3 linked regions of the Hydrogenophaga sp. SL48 genome follow. The protein of the gene in region 1 interacts with the protein of each later gene in a pairwise test. Links are inferred from orthologs where the notes say so. Each region holds a gene or a part of one and is shown on either strand. Other genes may lie near its edges.

What was found.
Region 2: the proteins of recO (region 1) and recR interact in binary tests that used the Escherichia coli proteins (3 or more experiments, as listed by UniProt). The link is inferred for Hydrogenophaga sp. SL48 from one-to-one orthologs.
Region 3: the proteins of recO (region 1) and ssb interact in binary tests that used the Escherichia coli proteins (3 or more experiments, as listed by UniProt). The link is inferred for Hydrogenophaga sp. SL48 from one-to-one orthologs.

Annotation. Positions count from the first base shown.
Region 1 is NZ_CP063400.1:521,774-525,892, forward strand. Bases 1,335-4,119 are described here. They hold recO (DNA repair protein RecO), read left to right. Parts: upstream 1,335-2,219; coding sequence 2,220-3,020; downstream 3,021-4,119. Other genes in these bases: era (GTPase Era), read left to right, coding at 1,335-2,201; IM738_RS02495 (pyridoxine 5'-phosphate synthase), read left to right, coding at 3,017-3,799; acpS (holo-ACP synthase), read left to right, coding at 3,809-4,119. In the rest of the region: IM738_RS02475 (DUF4845 domain-containing protein), read left to right, coding at 19-366; rnc (ribonuclease III), read left to right, coding at 410-1,120; more of era, read left to right, coding at 1,155-1,334. UniProt on the Escherichia coli protein: Involved in DNA repair and RecF pathway recombination.
Region 2 is NZ_CP063400.1:1,470,410-1,474,707, forward strand. What follows is about bases 320-3,283. They hold recR (recombination mediator RecR), read left to right. Parts: upstream 320-1,480; coding sequence 1,481-2,086; downstream 2,087-3,283. Other genes in these bases: dnaX (DNA polymerase III subunit gamma/tau), read left to right, coding at 320-1,082; IM738_RS07015 (YbaB/EbfC family nucleoid-associated protein), read left to right, coding at 1,129-1,461; IM738_RS07025 (MAPEG family protein), read left to right, coding at 2,113-2,517; IM738_RS07030 (ABC transporter substrate-binding protein), read left to right, coding at 2,735-3,283. Also shown: more of dnaX, read left to right, coding at 1-319; more of IM738_RS07030, read left to right, coding at 3,284-3,727; IM738_RS07035 (transglycosylase SLT domain-containing protein), read right to left, coding at 3,759-4,298. UniProt on the Escherichia coli protein: May play a role in DNA repair. It seems to be involved in an RecBC-independent recombinational process of DNA repair. It may act with RecF and RecO.
Region 3 is NZ_CP063400.1:4,995,908-5,000,051, forward strand. The notes cover bases 414-3,223. They hold ssb (single-stranded DNA-binding protein), read left to right. Parts: upstream 414-1,471; coding sequence 1,472-1,975; downstream 1,976-3,223. Other genes in these bases: IM738_RS23775 (chloride channel protein), read right to left, coding at 414-1,327; IM738_RS23785 (DUF3422 family protein), read left to right, coding at 2,112-3,223. In the rest of the region: more of IM738_RS23775, read right to left, coding at 1-413; more of IM738_RS23785, read left to right, coding at 3,224-3,431; IM738_RS23790 (DUF4395 domain-containing protein), read right to left, coding at 3,643-4,144. UniProt on the Escherichia coli protein: Plays an important role in DNA replication, recombination and repair. Binds to ssDNA and to an array of partner proteins to recruit them to their sites of action during DNA metabolism. Acts as a sliding platform that migrates on DNA via reptation.

The sequences.
Region 1 (4,119 bases):
CTTCTGGAGGATGACGGCATGAAATTGAAGCAACAGCAACGCGGCATGACGTTTTTGGGCTTGCTGATCGTGGGCATCTTGCTCGCCTTTGCGGGGGTGACCTTGGCACGCATGGTGCCCACTTACATCGAGTTTCTGGCGGTGCAGAAGGCGGTCCAGAAAGCGTCCGCCGGTACCACGGTGGCCGAAGTCCGAGGATTGTTCGACAAGGCCGCGCAGATCGACGACATCACGAGCATCTCTGGCAAGGACCTGGAAGTGGGCAAGCAGGGCGACCGCGTGGTGGTCTCCTTCAATTACACCCGTGAGATGCCCCTGATGGGACCGGCTTACCTGGTGATGAAATACGCGGGTTCATCGGAGTGAGGCATTCGACGTTGATGGCATTGCGCATGCGGTGCTGCGGCCTTTGAGCCCGGAGTTGTTGGCGCTGCAGAAGCGCCTGGGGCACGAGTTTGCCAATCCGCGATTGCTGGAGCGTGCGCTGACGCACCGCAGTTTTTCGTCCGACCACTATGAGCGCCTGGAGTTTCTGGGTGATTCGGTGCTGAATCTGGCCGTCTCGGGCCTCTTGTTCGAAAAACTCAGCCAGCTGCCCGAGGGCGATCTGTCGCGTGTGCGCGCCAACCTGGTCAAACAGGACACCCTGTTCCAGATCGCGTCTGTCCTGGGTCTGGCGGGCTGTCTGCGCCTGGGCGACGGCGAGAAGCGCTCGGGGGGGCACAAGCGACCGTCGATCCTGGCCGATGCGCTGGAAGCGGTGATCGGCGCCGTGTACCTGGACGCCGGTTTCGACACCGCCAACGCCCTGGTGCGACGTCTGTACAGTGGTCTCGAACTCAATGCCCAGATGAGCGCCATGGGCAAAGACCCCAAGACCGAATTGCAGGAGTGGCTGCAGGCGCGCAAAATGAAGCTGCCGGTCTACCGCGTGGTGGCCACGCTCGGTGAAGCGCACAAGCAGACCTTTGATGTGGAATGCACCGTGACCGAGACGGGCCACAGCGAACGCGGTATCGGTGCCTCGCGCCGGGCGGGCGAGCAAGCTGCCGCCGCCGCCATGTTGCAGCACCTCACCGCTGGTGCCGCCCATGGCCGTGCCACCCCTTCTGCAGCCTGAACCGCTGTCTTCTTCGCCCCGATGTCCCGAACCCATGCCCCGCTCTAAAAAAAATCCGCCCACCGAGACCCTTCCTGCCGCCAATACAGAGCTGGATGCGATGTTGGCGCGAGCCTTGGGCAAAGGCGATGCGCCTCCTGAAACCGGTACCGACGCGGATGACGCTGTTGAAGATGCCGCGCCTGAGCCCGTGGACCTGGCGCAGCAACGTTGCGGTTTTGTCGCCATCGTTGGCAAACCCAACGTGGGCAAGTCGACCCTGCTGAATGCCCTGGTCGGCCAGAAGATCAGCATCACCTCGCGCAAGGCGCAGACCACGCGCCACCGCATCACCGGCTACCGCACCCAGGGTGCCAGTCAGTTCGTGTTTGTGGACACGCCCGGTTTCCAGACCCGCCATGGCAACGCACTCAACCGCTCGCTCAACAAGACCGTGCTGGGTGCGGTGAACGACGTCGATCTGATCCTTTTTGTGGTCGAGGCTGGGCAGTTCAATCAGGCCGATGCCAAGGTGCTGGACCTGTTGCCGGCGAACGTGCCCGCTGTGCTGCTGGCCAACAAGTTCGATCTGGTGCACCGCCGTGGTGACCTGGCGCCGTGGCTGGCTTCCATGCAGGCCAAACACGCGTTCGCCGAGTTCGTGCCGATGTCGGCCAAGAACACACGCGATGTTCAACGCCTGTTTGGCATCTGCGAAAAATACCTGCCGTTGCAGCCCTGGATGCACGATCCGGAAGAGCTCACCGACCGCAGCGAGCGTTTCATGGCCAGCGAGATGGTGCGCGAAAAACTCTTCCGCCTGACGGGTGACGAGTTGCCTTACACCTCGACTGTGATCATCGACAAGTTCGAGCAGGAGGGCCAGCTCAAGCGCATCGCAGCCACCATCGTGGTAGAGCGCGATGGTCACAAAGGCATGGTGATCGGTGACAAGGGCGAGAAGCTCAAGCGCATCGGCACCGAAGCGCGGCAGGAGCTGGAGAAGCTCTGGGATTGCAAGGTGTTCCTGGAGCTGTGGGTGAAGGTGCGCTCGGGCTGGGCCGACGACGATGCGCGCGTGCGCTCGTTTGGCTACGAGTGACACGCCCCTGAGCGAACCATGGCCACGCGCCGGTTTTCTGAAGAGCCCGCATTCGTCCTGCACCGCTACGACTGGAGCGAGTCCAGCCTGATCCTGGAGGTGTTTGCCCGCCACCACGGCCGCATTGCGCTGGTGGCCAAAGGGGTGAAGAGGCCCACCTCCCAGTTCCGCCCGGTTTTGCTGCCGTTGCAGCCGCTGCACCTGAGCTGGGGTGGCGACGCCGAGGTGCGCACGCTCAAGGCGGCGCAGTGGCAAGGGGGTCATGTCATGCCCACCGGCGAGGCGCTGCTGTCGGGCAGCTACTTGAACGAACTGCTGATGCGCCTGCTGGCCCGCGACGATCCGCACGCCAGCCTGTACGACCACTACGCGCTGGCGGTGCAACTGCTGGCCGAGCGGGCCGATGCCCAGCAGCTGATCCTGCGGTCATTTGAGTTGCTGCTGTTGCGCGACATCGGCTTGCTGCCCGACCTGGCAACCGAAGGCAACACGCTGGCCGTCTTGCAGGATGAGCTGCCCTATGTGCTGGGTCCCGAAAGTGGTCTGCGTGCGGCCCATGCCGATGACGGGCATGTGCTGTCGGGCGAGCAGTGGCGGTCGCTGCAGACGGCCATGAACGAGGCCGACCCCTTCATCGCCACGCTGCGCGCCTGCGCGGGCTGCCAGCAGGCCCTGCAGCCTCAGCTGCGCCACCTGCTGCACTACCATTGCGGCGTTCGGGTGTTCAAGACACGCCAGTTGATGCTGGACATGCAGGCCATGAGCCGCCCGCGCGTGGCGCCCGAACCCAGCCCAACCCACCTCCAGGCTTTGTCATGACCATGGCCCCTTCCCGATCCCACCGCACCGCGTTGTCCGTCAACCTCAACAAGGTGGCGCTGGTGCGCAACACGCGGCACCTGGGCATTCCTTCCGTCACGCGCGCGGCCACGCTGTGCCTGCAGGCCGGGGCGCGCGGCATCACCGTGCACCCGCGGCCCGATGAGCGCCACATCCGGCACCACGACGTGCTTGACCTGGCCGAGCTGCTGCAAGCCTGGCCCGACCGCGAATACAACATCGAGGGCAACCCGTTCCACAACCTGATGGACGTGGCCCGAGCGGTCCAGGCGCGTGGTCTGCCGCTGCACCAGCTGACCCTGGTGCCCGACAGCGAAGGCCAGTTCACCAGCGACCACGGATGGAGCTTTCCGCAGGACGCCGATCGCCTGCGCCCGCTGATCGCCGAAGCCCATGCGCTGGGCGTGCGCGTGAGCCTGTTCATGGACGCCGAGCCCGACCAGATGGCCGGCGCCAAGGCCGTGGGCGCCGACCGCGTGGAGCTCTACACCGAGCCCTATGCCGCCGCCTGGCACACACCCCAGCGGGGTGCGCAGCTGGAACGTTTTCGCGCCGCCGCGCAGGCCGCGCTGGACGCGGGCCTGGGCGTGAACGCCGGACACGACCTGAACCGCGACAACCTCACCGCGTTCCTGCGCACCGTGCCCGGTGTGAGCGAGGTGTCGATTGGCCACGCGCTGATCGCCGATGCGCTGGAGCTGGGTTACAGCGCCACCATCGCTGACTACAACCGCTGCATCGCCGACGCGTTCGCCTAGAACCGCCACATGATCTACGGCATCGGCACCGACATCTGCGACATCCGCCGTGTGGAGGCCACCTGGCAGCGCCAGGGCGAACGCTTCGTGCGCAAAGTGCTGACCGATGCCGAATTCGCGGTCTGGCAATCCCGCAGCGCCCGCTGGCCACAGCGCGGTTTGCGCTACCTGGCCACCCGTTTTTCGGCCAAGGAAGCGTTCTCCAAGGCCATCGGGATGGGCATGCGCATGCCCATGACCTGGCGAAGCTGCGAGATCACCAACCTGCCCAGCGGCCAGCCCGTCATCGTGCTGCACGGTGAACTCAAGGACTGGTTCGA
Region 2 (4,298 bases), 950 kb from region 1 along the record:
AGGAATCGGACGACCCCGACACCCCCGAGATCGTGCGCCTGGCCCATGCGCTGCCGGCCGACGAAACCCAGTTGCTGTACAGCCTGTGCCTGCACGGCCGTGGCGAACTGGGCCTGGCGCCCGACGAGTACGCCGCGCTCACCATGGTGTTGCTGCGCCTGCTGGCGTTCAAGCCTTCCGGCACGACCCCTGTGGCCGCGGCGGAAAAAAAAACACTGAAAACGGCGGTTGAGGCGCCTGCTGCGGTTCCGCCGGCCGCGCCTGCGCCGGTGGCATCTCCACGCACGCCTGCGGAGGTTCGGCCTGCCCAGGCCATGGCGAGCCCGGTGGCCGCGCCTGTTGCGCCACCCGCGACGCCGTCACCACCGGCTCCCCTCAACGTTCGAACCGTGACCGAGGCGTCCGCCCAGCCAGTGGCCACCCGTCACGAGGTTCTAGATGACGACGATGGCCCGCCCTGGGTGGAAGACCCGGAAGAGCCACCAACGGACGAGGGTGTGCAGACCAGCCGCCGTGTCGTGGCGATTCCGGTGCGCGAGGCGGGCCTCTCTCCACGGCTGGACCAGCTGCGCGAGCCCGGTGAAACGGTGCGCTTGCCTGAGCTGGTGACCAGTGCCGAAGGCGATGTCTGGTTTGACGCGGTGATGCAGCTCGTGCGCGCCGAGACGATCACCGCGCTGGTGCGCGAGCTGGGGCTGCAGTCGCAGCTGGTGGCGCGCGACGCCGACCAGTGGGTGCTTCGCGTGGAGCGCGAGTCGCTCAACCAGGGCAACACCCGGGAACGCCTGGGCACGGCGTTGAAGACGCTGGGCCACGATATCCGCCTGGTGGTGGAGATCGGCCCGGTGAACGACTCTGCCGCGCTGCGCCTGGCGGCCGAAGCCGCGCGCCGTCAGCGCGAGGCCGAACAAATCATCCGGGACGACCCCTTCGTGCAGGCGATGATGCGCGACTTTGGCGGCAGAATCGTGCCCGGCACGCTCAAGGCCACGGACATGCGCCCCCACACTCCGCCGCTGCGCGGGTCGCTGCCCCCCGAGGGGGTTGAGCCGCCTCGGGGCGGCCCGGCGGCGGCTCGCTGAGCCTTCTGAATTCATTCTTTTTTCCAATCAGAACACAAGGATCACCATGTTCAACAAAGGACAACTCGCCGGTCTCATGAAGCAGGCCCAGGCCATGCAGGACAACCTGAAAAAAGCCCAGGACGAGCTGGCTTTCATCGAGGTCACCGGTGAATCCGGCGCTGGCCTGGTGAAGGTGCTGATGACCTGCAAACACGACGTCAAGCGCGTCACCATCGACCCCAGCCTGCTGGCCGACGACAAGGACATGCTGGAAGACCTGGTCGCCGCGGCCTTCAATGCGGCCGTGCGCAAGGCCGAAGAAACGTCGAACGAGAAGATGGGCAAGCTCACGGCGGGCATGCCTGGTCTGCCGGGCGGCATGAAGTTTCCCTTCTGATGGCCCGCCGCCCATACGCGTGACCGCCACCCACTCCCTGGAACTGCTGGTGCAGGCGCTGCGGCGTCTGCCGGGGGTGGGCGTGAAATCGGCGCAGCGCATGGCATTTCACCTGCTGCAGCACGACCGGGAGGGTGCGCTGCACCTGGCGCAGGCGCTGCAACATGCCTGCGCCGAGGTGAAACACTGTGCGCTCTGCCACACCTTCACCGAAAAAGACATCTGCCCCACCTGCCTGGACGCGCGGCGCGACCGCAGCCAGCTGTGTGTGCTGGAAACACCCGCAGATCAGGACGCCATGGAGCGCACCGGTGCCTACAAGGGCCTGTACTTCGTGCTCATGGGCAAGCTCAGTCCGCTCGACGGTGTGGGGCCGCGCGACATTGGCCTGCAGAAGCTGTTTGACCGCATCGACGCGCAGGTGGATGGGCAGAGCGAGGTGCGCGAAGTGATCCTGGCGACCAACTTCACCGCCGAGGGCGAAACCACGGCGCATGTGATTGCGCAGTCGCTCAAGGCGCGGGGTGTGAGCGTGACCCGGCTCGCGCGGGGGGTGCCGGTGGGCAGCGAACTGGAATACGTTGATCTGGGCACCATTGCCCATGCTTTGGTGGACCGCCGCTGAGCGGCCACGACCCTGGAGAGCGACTCATGACATTCGCCGGATTGACCCTGGCCTACTGGACGGTGCTGGTGGCCGCGCTGCTGCCCATCGCGTGTGCGGGCCTGGCGAAGTGGGGCATGTTTTCGAAGCCGCGCCGCGAGGGCGGTTACGACAACCACAACCCGCGCGCCTGGTTGGCGCAGCAAGGTGACTGGCGTGCGCGCGCCAACGCGGCACAGGCCAACAGCTTTGAATCCCTGCCCTTTTACATCGGGGCTGTGATCATTGCGCACCAGCTCGGCGCGTTCCAGACCCGGCTGGATCTGATGGCGTTTCTCTACGTCGTGCTGCGCCTGATGTACATCCTGTTCTATCTGGCCGACATGGCCACGCTGCGCAGCCTGGTCTGGACGGTCGCACTGGCGGTGAACATCGCGATCCTGTTCATCTGATCGCATCGCGCGTGCCCACGCCACGCTGACATTTGCTTGCAAACTTGTTCTCGGTGAAAACCCGCTCGGGAGTCGCCCCGATGCGCTTGTGCCTGTCCTCCCCTAGTCTCGGTGCTTCAATGAAGTCAGGGACAAGAGAGGATGTGGCATGTGGAGTCGCCGTGATTGCGCGCGCTGGTTGGCATCGGCTGCACTGGGTGCAGGGGTGCCTGCGGCGATGGGTCAAGTCAGACCCATTGCGCCGCCTGCGCTGCCGCGCGCGCCCATCGGGCGTGTGCAGCTGGCGGTCGAAAAGAAGTCGGCGTTTTGCTACCTGCCCTTGACCATCGCAGAGCGCCTCGGTTATTTCGCTGCGGAGGGTCTGGACGTTCAGGTGCGTGAGCTGAGCGAGCCGGGTCACGCGCTCCAGGCGCTGCTGTCGGGGTCGGTCCAGGCCCTGTCTGGTCCTTACAGCCTCGCCATCAGGCTGCAGGCGCGTGGGCAGGCCTTTCCGTCCATCGTGCTGCAAGGGCGCGCCCCGCAACTGGTGATGGGGGTCTCGCGCAAAACCATGGGTGCCTTCCGCGATGTCCGCGATCTGCGCGGCCGCAAGGTGGCGGTGACGGCCATGGGTTCGGCCAGCCAGCGCCTGACCCAGGTGCTGCTGTCCAACGCCAGGCTGGGCAGCGATGCCGTGCAGTATGTGCCGATGAACAGCCCTTCAACGGCGGTGGCGGCTTTTCGAACCGGCCAGATCGATGCCATCTGCTACACCGACCCGGTGATCACGCAACTGGAGCAGGACGGCGGGCTGCGGGTGGTGGCGGACACGCGCACAGTGCGCGGCAACGCCGAGGTGTTTGGCGGGCCGATGCCGGCGGGTTGTCTGAGTGTGTCGGCCGAGTACCTGGCCGAACATCCCACCGAGTGCCAGGCGATGGTGAATGCGATGGTGCACGCACTGAAATGGCTTCAGACGGCAGGGCCGTCGGACATCAACAAAACCGTGCCCGAGTCGTATTTTTCGGGTGACCGGGCACTGTATCTGGCGGCGTTCAGCCGGGCGCGCGAGGCCTGGGCACCCGACGGCCTCATGCCTGAAACCGGACCACAGAACGTGGCCCGTGTGCTGGAGCGGTTCGACGAAGGCGCTGCGTCCAAGAAAGTGGACCTGGCGCTGACCTACACCAACGCCCTGGCGCAGAAGGCCAAAACCCGGTTCCGGGCCTGAGCACACCCGGCCGCCCGGACGGGGCCGTTCGTCAGTTCTTGCGCGCCTTGCGGCCGTTCTTGCCTTCGGCCGCGACCCTGACCTCGGAGCGCTTGCCTTTCGCCTGGCTTTGCCGCGCGGGCTTTTCTCGTTTGGCTTGCTTGCCGGGCTTGCCCGCGCGTTTTTCCGCCCGTACCGTGGCCTTGCCGTCACGCCCCTTTTTGCGTACGGAGACAGCAGCGCTCTTGCGCGACGGGGCCGAACCGCTGGCCAGCTTGGCCGAGCGCGGCAGCATCAAGGTGACGCGCTGACCCGCCTTCAGACGCTCGTTGACCGACATGCGGTTCCACCCGGCAGCACTCGCGGCGCTCACCCCATAGCGTTGTGCCAGGCGCGCCAGGTTGTCGCCCTTGCGGGCGCGCACGATCGAGCGCTTGAGAATGATGTCGGGTGCCAGGCTGAGTTGCGCGTTGTCGGCCACGAACTCGCTCACGTCGTTGTTGCGCTGTCCGCTGCGAGGCACCAGCAGGCTGGAGCCGGCGCGCACCTTCATGCGCGGCGGGATGTTGTTGACCTCGCGCAACTCCGATTC
Region 3 (4,144 bases), 4.5 Mb from region 1 along the record:
TGGGTGCCCCGCGCAGCGAACGCATCATCAGAATGGACATGGTGCTGTAGAGCGGCCGGCTGATCATGCGCGAGACCAGGCTGGAGAGCAGCGCACAGGTGATCAGGCTGAGCACCATGCTGTGGCCGTCGGTCATCTCCATCACGATGATCATGGCCGTGATCGGGGTCTGCGTCACCGCCGCCAGAAAGCCGCACATGCCCAGCGCGATGAGGGCTGGCGCGTGCGGCGAGTCGAACAGCCAGGCCACGTCGGCGCCCAGCCCCGCACCGATCGACAGGCTGGGGCCGAACATGCCGGCGGGCACCCCGGCCCAGGACGACAGCCACGACGCGATGAATTTCAGTCCGGTGAACACCAGCGGGCGGTGGTGTTCGCCACCGTCGGGCGCCAGCAGCGCGTGGGTGTTGTGGTGGCCCACGCCCACGGCATCGCCCTGGGTGATCACCGCGATCACCGCCACGACCAACCCGCACCCGGCCGCGAAGATCACCGGTCGTTTGCGCCGGTAGGCACAGAAGCGGTCGGGCAGGCCGGTGAACGAGGCCAGCAGCAGGCGCGACATCAACCCGCCGAGCAGGCCGCTGGCCACCGACACCACCAGCGCCGGCCCGATCAACACCCACCAGGACAGGTTCTCGGCCCGCACACGACCGAAGTACGAGAGGTTGCCGAAGGCCGAGACCGACACCAGGCCGCCCACCACGATGGCGGCCAGCATCAGGCCGCTGCTGCGATCCTGCAGGCGGCGCGACAGCTCCTCGATGGCGAACACGATGCCGCCCAGCGGCGTGTTGAAGGCGGCGGCGATGCCGACAGCGCCGCCCGCCACCAGCAGTTCGCGAGTGCTGATGTCGGTCTTGGGGGACAGCCAGCGTTTGGCGTGCAGCATCACGCCGGCGGCGATCTGCACGGAAGGGCCCTGCCGGCCGATCGACAGACCCGCCAGCAAGCCGCCCGAAACCGCCACGATCTTGACCATGGACAGCTTCAGCGAGACAAACCGGGAACGGCTGGCGATGGGGGTCTCTGGCGCCAGCGCCGTGAGCACCTGCGGCACGCCCGAGCCGGCCGTGCCCGGCGCCCAGCGCCGCACCGACCAGACGATCAGCGCGGTGAGCGCCGGTGTCCATAGCAGTGGCGCCCACCAGGCCGAACTGCGCAGGCCCTGGTAGAGGTCAAAGGCCGCGTCAGCCAGCAGCGTGAACACGACGATGGACAGGCCCGCGAGCACCGCGTAGACGATCACGATGGTCCGGTCCAGCCACTGCCGCCCGTCGCCGATCTCGTTGCGCACGTTCTGCAGGAAGTCCGGTTCGCCTTTCATCGGAGTGCAGTGTAGGGGCTGGTGAGTCCCAAAGACCATCGGCCGGCGGATGATTGGGCCGGAACGCCACTTGCGGCACAATGGTTGACCTTTTTGCGGCCCGGGTTCCCGGCGCCGCCCGCTTACTCCCCCCAGGGCACACACATGGCATCCGTCAATAAAGTCATCCTCGTCGGCAACTGCGGCCGCGACCCCGAAATCCGTTACCTGCCCTCGGGCCAGGCCGTGGCCAACGTGAGCGTGGCCACCTCCAGCCGCCGCAAGGACAAGAACAGCGGCGAGACCATCGAAGACACCCAGTGGCACCGCGTCACTTTCTACGACCGCCTGGCCGAGATCGCCGGTGAGTACGTGAAGAAGGGCCGCCCGATCTATGTCGAAGGCCGCCTGAAGTACGGCACCTACGTGGACAAGGCCACCGGCGTGGAAAAGAACACCGTGGACATCATCGCCACCGAGCTGCAGCTGCTGGGCGGCCGCGAAGGCATGGGCGGTGGTGAAGAGGGCGGCGCAGGCGGCGGTGGGTACAGCCGTCCGGCTGCGGCCCCGCGTCAGGCCCCTGCCGCACGCCCGGCCCCCGCGCCCGCCCCGGCGGCGGCCCGCCCGGCCAGCGGCTTCGACGACATGGACGACGACATTCCGTTCTGAGGAACCGGTCCCTGACGCCACGTCTTCCATCCCGGACGTGGCCTTCACAACCCGCCGGGCGCCCAGCCCGGCGGGTTTTCTTTTTTTGAGCCACGGCCCGCAGCGGCGCGCCACCAGGTTTCGGCACAATCGCCGCATGGAACCCAACCCCTACCCGTTGCCCGCCGGTGACCCGCAGCGTGAGCTGCTGCACAACGAGGTGCATGCCCGCCCGCCCGCGCGGGTGCACCTGCCCGCCCTGGTGGTGTTTGTGGCGGTGTTCAACGAAGGGGTCACGCGCGAGCAGGAGTGTGCGCACCTGAGCCGACTGCCCGGACAGCAGGCACTCACACCCGAACAGCTGCAAGGCAACTTCCTGCGCCTGCGCCTGCCCGGCTACACGCTCAAGTGGGAGCGCCACACCGAGTTCACCCGGTATTCGCTGGTGCAGCCGCTGCCCGATGCCGCGCAGCTGGGCTCGCGCGATCCCGAGCTGCTCTCGCACATCGTGCTGCCGCCCGACTGGATCGCCGGCATTCCGGGGCGAACCTTCGCCGCCATCAAACTGGTCATGCTGCACGGCGACCTGCAACACCCGCAGGAGACCCTGGCGCTGGCGCGCACCTGGCTGGGCGAGCACACGGTGGTGGCCTCGCTCATGGGGAACAACGCCCATTCGATGGTGGTCACCGACTTCATGCTGCGCGAGTCGGGCTACGAGCGCATGCTGGTGGTGGCGCCGACCGACACCACCGAAACCCGGGCCGGCCGCATCTCGCAGCGCCTGCTGGAGATCGAGACCTACCGCCTCATGGCCTTGCGCGGGCTGCCGGTGGCCAAGCAGCTGGGCGCACTGCTGACTCGCTCCGAACAGCAGCTCGCCGACATCACCGCCCAGATGGAGAACAAGAGCGCCACCGACCAGGCCCTGCTCGACGCGCTGGTGTCGCTGGCCGCGGGCGTGGAGCGGGCCACCGCCCAACACGCCTATCGTTTCTCCGCCACGCAGGCCTACGACACGCTGGTGGGCCAGCGCATTGCGGAGATCCGGGAACAACCGATCCCGGGCACACAGACCATCGGCGAATTCATGCAGCGCCGGCTCTCGCCGGCCATCGCCACCGTCACCGCCACCGCGCAACGCCTGGCTTCATTGTCCGAGCGCATCACGCGCACCAGCGCCCTGCTGCGCACGCGGGTGGACATCGCCACCGAGGAGCAGAACCAGCAGCTGCTGGCCAAGCTCACCAAGGGGCAGGAGCTGCAGCTCAGGCTGCAAAGCACGGTGGAAGGCCTGTCGATCGCGGCGATCTCGTACTACGTGATCAGCCTGATCCTCTACCTGGGCAAGGCGGGCAAAGAAGCGGGCCTGCCCATCAAGCCCGAGTTGCTGGCCGGCGTCATGATCCCGCTGGTGCTGTGGGCGGTGTGGCGCACCACCAGGAAGATCCACGAGAAGCTGCACGCGGGGCATTGACCCCCCCCCCCGCGCCGCCTGACGGCGTCACCCCCCAGGGGGCGGCACTGGCGGCCCGGCGAAGCCGGTTCCGCGGTGCCCTGAGTGAAGGCACCTCGCGCCGGAGGGGAAGTTCAGCCCAGGGTGCGGTGGAACCGGCTCCGCCGGGCCACTCGCATCGCCCCTTGAGGGGCGGAGCGGTTACGCGAAGCGAACAAGCGACGGGGGTGGGTCAAGTGCATCCGTTGTGCAGCTTCCACTGCGCTTCGTGCCCGATTGCCTTGGCAAAGGCGGGCACCTGGCAGCGCTCGGCTTCGGCTGCGCTGGCTTCGCCCGGGGTGGGCTTGAGGCCCATCTCCTCCAGCGTGGCCATCTCGTCAAAGCCGCCCTGCACGGCGCCAGTCTGGTCCACCCAGCCTTTGGCGAGGGTGATCGCTCCCACGAACAGCAGCAGCATGGCAGCCTGCCCGAGGCCCATGCCGAAGCCCTTTGAGGCCGGCATCTCGCACACCCCGCCTGGGCAGAGCTGGGCCTGCTCCTTGTTGAACAGGTTGTACAGCTTGCAGCCCAGGCAGATGCCGAACGCGGTCTCGAAGAACATCAGCGTGAGGCAGCTGGCGCAGACCAGCATGTTCACCGGGCCCATGTAGCGGTTGAACACCATCAGGTAGAGCATGGCGCCACCCAGCAGCAGGCCCAGACCCCAGGCAAAACGCTTCTGCGGCGCGCCGACC